2 regions of the Arthrobacter sp. yr096 genome follow, and region 1 is predicted to be linked to the other one. Evidence: predicted binding sites of a transcription regulator. Region 1 holds the regulator's gene; the other holds the start of a gene.
The links. Region 1 encodes Rex, which represses fermentation and respiration genes when NADH is low (regulators of the CRP and FNR family bind a similar motif). Its sites were predicted from a motif close to CTTGTGAANNNNTTCACAAG; they were not measured.
Positions count from the first base shown of each region.

Region 1 (3,558 bases):
GGCCAGCAGGCTCCCGCCGCACCGCAATACGGCCAGCAGGCTGCACCCCAGTATGGCCAGAGCACCAATTGGCCGAGCCAGCAGCCCGGCCCCACTGGTCCTACGGCCGTTCCCCAGATGGTGAACTATGCCTTCTGGATGATCGTTGCCGCCGGCATCCTTTCTGCCATCAGCTCGCTGCTGTTGGCCACCACCGGCGCCGACGCCTTTATCAACGCCATGAATCAGCAAGCCGCCCAGCAGGGCACCGAGTTTCCTGCCGGGTCCATGGACGGCATGCGGGGCGCCATTGCAGTGGGTGCCGTGGTGGGTGCAATTGTTTCCTTGGGCCTTTACGCCCTGGTTGCTTTCCCCGTCCGCAAAGGTAAGAACTGGGCCAGGATCCTGGGAACGGTCTTCGCAGCGATCTCTGTCCTGGGCCTCACCGGCTTGTTCCAGTTCGGTGCCACGTACGGCATTATGCAGCTCGTGGTGATCTTGCTGGGCGTTGCCGCAATCGTCTTGCTGTACTTGCCGGCATCCGCTCCGTACTTCCGGAAGCCACAGCCGTTCGGCAACCCGTACCAGAACCCCTACGGTCGCTAAACACGCAATAAGAAGAATCACATGCGGGCGTGGACCCCGGCGAAGGCTAAATGGCCTGACCCGGAGTCTGCGCCCGTTGTGCGTGGTAAGCCAAAATCTGAAGCTCCGTGGCCATATCAACCTTGCGAAGGTTCACATGCGGCGGGACCTGCAACAGCACAGGGGCGAAGCTCAGAATGCTCCGGATACCAGCTGCGATCACCCGGTCACATACCGCTTGGGCTACGGTGGCCGGCAGGGCGAGCACCACCATGTTCGTATGCGTGCGCTCCAGGACGCGCTCCAACTCCGCGGAGTCGCTGACGCGCAGCCACCCCACCTCGTTGCCGATCACCATGGGGTCGGCGTCAAAAATGGCGACAACGTCAAAGCCCCTGGATTCGAAACCGCCATAGCGCGCCAGGGCTTTTCCGAGGTTACCGGCACCTACAATCGCAACTTTCCAGTCGTGCGTCAGGCCCAGCGCGGCCGCGATATGCCGGCTAAGGTATTGGACCTCATAGCCCACCCCGCGCGTCCCGTAGGAACCAACGTAGGAAAGGTCCTTGCGGAGTGTGGACGAGCTAACGCCCGATGCCTCAGCCAGCGCTTCGGAAGAAACCCGTTCCACGCCTTCGGCCAAGAGAGAGTTGAGCGCGCGCAAATAGAGGGTCATCCGGGCCACAGCCGCGGGCGGGATCTGCTTGGCGGCAGGTTCATTGTCCTCGGTTGTCGCTTCCGGGGACGGTTCCAGCGCAGTCACGGTATTCTCCATTGCGTCGCTTTGTTGTTCCACTCTATGACCCCCGGCCGGACTCAACAAAAGCCATTACTTACGGGTAACCCCACCCTCAGCCTGCCAGGACTTTCTTCAGGGTGCGGGTCAACCGTTCCTCGTCGATCTTCCAAAAATCCCGTTGGATACCGTTCACCAGCACCACGGGAATCTCCTCGGCGAACCGCTCCTGCAGTTGCGGATCGTCGTCGATCCTTTGCTCTGTCCACTGCACACCCAGGCTTTTCGTGACACGCTCGACGGCGGCACGCGCCTCGGTGCAGAGGTGGCAGTCAGCTTTGGTGAGGAGAACGACGTCGGGAATAGCCATGGGATAACGGTAACCGGCCCCGTGCTCCCCCACATCCCACAGGATGACGCACAGAGTGCGCCCTCAGCGCGGGGCACCGGCAATTGACTAGACTCAAGGCATGCCCGAGGAGAAGAACGCCGCAGTTGCCGCATCTGCCCAAGCGCAGAAGCACACTGGCGAGGCTGCTTTCTTCGACGTCGACAACACGTTGATGAAGGGTGCCAGCCTCTTCCACGTGGCGCGAAAGATGTACGAACGCAAGGCCTTCACTTTGCCGCAGGCCGCTGGGTTCGCCTGGAAGCAGTTCAAGTTCGTGATGCGCGGAGAGAACATGGAGGACGTCCACGCAGTACGCGACTCCGCCCTCACCCTTGCTGCCGGGATCACTGTTGACGACATCAAGGCCTTGGGTGAAGAGGTCTATGACGAAATGATCGAGTCCCGGATCTGGCCCGGAACCAAGGCACTCGCCGAACAACACCTCAGAGTGGGACGCAAGGTGTGGCTGGTGACAGCAACCCCCATCGAGGTTGCCACCGTCATCTCCACCCGCTTGGGCTTGACCGGCGCACTGGGCACCGTGGGCGAGGTGGAGGATGGCATGTACACCGGGAAACTCGTGGGTGACATCCTGCACGGACCCGCCAAGGCGGTGGCAGTCCAACTCGTGGCCGATCGGGAAGGCCTGGACCTGGATCACTGCTGGGCCTACAGCGATTCCGCCAATGACATTCCCTTGCTCACCATGGTGGGACACCCCGTGGTGATCAACCCGGACGCAAAGCTCCGCAAACACGCGCGCGAGAACAACTGGCCCGTGTACGACTTCCGGTCCGGCCGCCGTGCAGCAACGCTCGGCCTCAAGGCTGCCACCGTGGGCGGTGCGATCTACGGATTGTGGCGCGGCTTCTCACGATTCCGCGGCCCCCGCTACTGACCCTCTCTCACCAAACGCCCTGTTCCGGCCAACCCTCTCTCACCAAACGCCCTGTTCCGGCCAACCCTCTCTCACCAAACACCCCCTCCCGGCCAACCCTCTCTCACCGAAGGCCATAGGCTGCGGGCCTGTGGATAACTTCTGCACGCGAGGGCCGTCCTGGGCAACAATGCCCATATGCAAAAACCGTCGCCCCTTCCTGCCGTGCTGGCTTCTGCTCCCTTCACGATCGACGAGGCCAAGGCCGCTGGTTTCGAGCACGCGCAACTCAGGAATCAAGTCTCAATCGAAAGTGTCAGCCAAGGAATCTACCGCCCTGCCAGCTGGGATTTTGACTTGGCGGAAGCTGCGCGATCCCTCTCAGCTGCGAGTCCTGGCGCATGGATCTCGCACGTGACCGCCGCCAAATTACATGGCCTTTTCCTGCCTCCTTGGCTGGCCGACTCAAATGAACTCCACCTCAGCAAGCCGAGGAACCTCCCGTCAGCGCGGCGACGAGGCATCATCGGACACACAGTGCTCGTGGACGAATCCGAAATCGAGTTCAAGCAAGGCATCTGGATGAGCACTCGCCCCAGGACCTGGCTGGACTTGGCACGCCAGCTGCCGTTAAAAGAGCTGGTCTGTGTCGGCGACCAGATTATTCGCATGCCGCGGCAAGAATTCGAAGGACGCGAAACGCCATTCACTTCGCCGGAGGCACTTCGGAAGATGCTGGACCGGCACAAGAACCTGCAAGGCGTGGTCCGCGCACGCGAAGCACTTGAACTCATGAGGGTCGGTGCGGACTCGGCGCCGGAGACGATGCTTCGCCGGGCCATGCTCGACGCAGGCCTCGCCGCACCCGAGCTCCAGATTCGGCTCCGAGTTGACGACCCCTTCTCTCCGTCCGCGGACCTCGGCTTTCGCGTGCGCCGTTTGGCGATTCAGTACGACGGCGAACATCACCTTGGGGAGGAACAGTTCTTC
Region 1 covers NZ_FNYI01000001.1:109,133-112,690, reverse strand. The annotation lists gene BMY91_RS00500 (hypothetical protein) at 1-585, shown strand, start outside; gene BMY91_RS00495 (redox-sensing transcriptional repressor Rex) at 632-1,339, opposite strand; gene BMY91_RS00490 (glutaredoxin family protein) at 1,416-1,670, opposite strand; gene BMY91_RS00485 (HAD family hydrolase) at 1,771-2,589, shown strand; gene BMY91_RS00480 (DUF559 domain-containing protein) at 2,767-3,558, shown strand, end outside.

Region 2 (3,558 bases), on a different contig from region 1:
AGGCTCCGGTTGGGCGTTTTGTTGCCAGCGTGTACTCCTCTTCGTCGGTCCATGGTTCCTGGCTCACGATTACCTCCGAGGGATGTGAGAGAGCGTTTGGGTGAAGGGCCTTTTAGGTGAGAGAGCGTTTGGGTGAAGGGCCTTTTAGGTGAGAGAGCGTTTGGGTGAAGGGCCTTTTAGGTGAGAGAGCGTTTGGGTGAAGGGGTGGTTTGGTGAGAGAGCGTGTGGGGTTCGCGATCTGGTTGAGGGCGCCGGTAAGGCAGGGGTAATCAAACACGAACCCGGCGTCGAGCAGCTTCCGGGGCTCTACCCATCGGCTCTTGAGGACCAGCTCAGTCTGCGTACGGATGAGGACGGCGCCGGCTTCCAGGAGCCAAGCCGGCGTAGGAATACCAAACGGGACACCCATGCTTTGCCGGACCAGCGACATCAACTCACGGTTGTCTACGGGGTAGGGCGATGCTGCGTTCACCGGACCGGCCAGCTCACCGTGGCGGTGGATAAACGCCACCGTCCGGAACAAGTCCTCCACATGAATCCAGCTGAACTTTTGCGTCCCGGGTCCCATATGCCCGCCCAAGCCAAGCCGGGCGAGGTTCCGGAATGGACCCATCACGCCACCGCCAGGCCCCAGCACAATCGCGATGCGGAGCGGCACCTTGCGGGTGGCAGGGACATCAGCCGCAGCCAGTTCCTCTTCCCAAGCACGGGCAACGTCAACGGAAAAGCCGCTGCCCAGATCACCAGAGTCCTCCGACTGCGGGCGATCTTCCGCGTGCCGATAGATGGTGCCGGTACTTGAGTTGATCCACGTCATGGGAGGTTCGGAGCACGCAGCAACAGCCCGGCCCAACGTCCGCGTGGTCAGAACCCGGGAGTCCAGAATTTCCCGCCGATGGCGGTCGTCATAGCGGCAATTTACTGACCGTCCCGCGAGGTTCACCAGCAGTTCGGCACCGTCCAGCACTTTGGTGATGGCGCCGTCGTCGTTCCATTGCGCGTCAGCCGAAGCACCACGCCCAACTGTCCGGACCTGCCATCCGTCGGCAAGAAACCGCTGCTTGAAGTAGCTGCCAATGAAGCCGCTGGCACCTGCGAGAACCACGGTCCGGTGCATCACGAGTCCTCCTTGACGTTGCGGACGAGGCCCAGGACGTCGTCGAACACCTTGCTCACGCCGGGGATTTTCGCCAGCGACAAGCCGCGCGCCACCAACGGAGCCGCACCGTCGATCAGCATGCGCGTGCGGCGTTGGCCCTCGGATTGGTCGTAAACCCAGAACAGTGCGACGCCCATGTACGCCAGCCACAGCAACTCCGGCAGGTCGCCGCGCAGCTTCTTCGCTACGGCGGGGGAGGAACCTTCGACGGCGGACCGGAAGATCGCGAGCGAAGCCTCTCGGGCGGCGGTGGACGCCGCGCCAAACGGGTTGACGGGCGACGACGGCCGGATCGCCGTCGCAATGAAATCGGAACCGAACTGGTGGTACGGCGCCATGACGTCGACTCCGGTATGCAGCACTGCTTTCAGGCGGCCCGCGAGATCCTGGACCCCATCGAGGGCCTGCGCCGCGACCACTGCGTGTTCATCCTGCACCTGGATATACAGCTCCTGCACAAGATCACCCTTGGACGCGAAGTAGTAGTAGGCGTTGCCCACTGAGACTCCCGCCTCCTGTGCAATGGCGCGCATGGTGGTTTTTTCGAAGCCGATTTCACGGAACATCTTCAGTGCGACGTCGGCCACCAGTTGGCGGGTCATTTCGCTCTTTGCGGCCATGTCGTGTTCCTCCCGAAATTTTTTGAACGTGTTCAAGAATGAGTATGCCTCATTTCTGAACGTGTTCAAAATGTGAGTGAAGGGGAGGTGAGAGAGCGTTGGTGGGAAGGGGGCGGTAGGTGAGAGAGCGTTGGTGGGAAGGGGGTGGGACAATGGAACCGGTGCCGGGCCGGATGCCCCACCAACCACAGTGCTAATACAGCGGGGCAGCCTCACCCAGGACGCCTGCGCAAACCACTAAGAAATGGATGACCCATGCCCTCGCCCTCAGGCTCCAGTACCTTGAGCAAGCCCGCTCCGCGTTTCGCTTCGATCGGCTCCCCGTATTTCGGCATCATGCTGGCCGTCATGGCGGTGGTGCTGATTCTGTCCAATATCGGCGCTTCCAAGGGCGTGGTGCTCGGACCGATCATCACCGACGGCGGGTTCTTCCTCTTCCCGCTCGCCTACATCCTGGGCGACGTGATGAGTGAGGTGTACGGCTTCAAGGTGGCGCGCAAGGCCATCATCACCTCGTTCGCGCTCTCGGTGTTCGCCTCGCTCTGTTACTGGATCATCATCGTGCTTCCCGGCTTCAGCGATGAGTACGGAACCGCCAAGCAGGCAGCCATCGAAGGTGCACTGGGACCCGTCCCGCAGATTGTCCTGGCCTCGCTGCTGGCCTTCCTTGCCGGGCAGACCATCAACTCCTGGATCCTGGTGAAGATGAAGGCCCGCACCGGCGAGAAGTCCCTGTGGGCACGCCTGATGGGCTCGTCGGTGGTGGGCGAATTCGTGGACACCCTGATCTTCTGCAGCATTGCGGCATCCGTCATTGGGATCACGGACGCGGGATCGTTCGTCAACTACGTCCTGGTGGGCTTCGTCTACAAGACCGCCGTGGAGTTCCTGTTCGTGCCGGTTACCGTGCTGGTGGTGGGCTGGATCAAGAAGCGCGAGCCAAGCTACGGGGTAGACGCGGCCTAGGCCCTGGGGCCCACTGGCCGAGTTCGCCGGAAACGTGTGAGATCGCCGGAAGTTTCCGCACGAACACGCACGCTTCCGGCGAACTCGACGCGGAGGGTCAGGAGTAGTACCGGCCCAAGGTCGCCGCCTTGAACTCGAAGAAGTCCCCGGACTCGATGGCCAGGCGGGCATCGTCCACCATCTTCACCACAAAGCGTTCGTTGTGGATGGAGATGAGCGTTGCCGAGATCATTTCCTTGGCCTTGAACAGGTGATGGATGTAGGCCCGGGAGTAGTTCACGCAGGTGTAGCAGTCGCAGCCATCCTGCAACGGCCCGAAGTCAGTCTTGTACTTAGCACCGGACAAGTTGAACCGGCCGAACGGCGTGTAGAACGCCGAGTTTCGGGCCACGCGGGTGGGGGAGACGCAGTCGAACGTGTCGGCGCCGTTCTCGATCGCTGTGAAGATATCGTCCGGCTCGGAGATGCCCAGCAGGTGTCGCGGCTTGTCCTCGGGCAGTTCCTCGTTGCACCAGCGCACAATCGTGCCCAGGTTTTCCTTCTCCAGCGCCCCGCCGATCCCATAACCATCAAATGGCATGGCGCCGAGGTCCTGGCAGGCCTTGCGGCGCAGGTCCTCATACTGGGCGCCCTGAATGACCCCGAACAATGCCTGGTACGGCTTGCCAACACGCGAGGAGGTCAAGGAAGCGTGCTCTTCCAAGCAACGCAGGGCCCACAAACGCGTCCGCTCCAGCGACTCCTCCTGGTACGCGCGGGAGTTTTGCAGCGTTGTGAGCTCGTCGAAGGCGAACATGATGTCCGCGCCGATCT
Region 2 covers NZ_FNYI01000008.1:162,188-165,745, forward strand. The annotation lists gene BMY91_RS23535 (hypothetical protein) at 1-67, opposite strand, end outside; gene BMY91_RS19065 (TIGR01777 family oxidoreductase) at 113-1,117, opposite strand; gene BMY91_RS19070 (TetR/AcrR family transcriptional regulator) at 1,117-1,779, opposite strand; gene BMY91_RS19075 (queuosine precursor transporter) at 2,035-2,745, shown strand; gene tgt (tRNA guanosine(34) transglycosylase Tgt) at 2,843-3,558, opposite strand, start outside.
Region 2: BMY91_RS19075 (queuosine precursor transporter) is a predicted target of Rex. The motif match lies at 1,832-1,851, and genes of this name have one in related genera.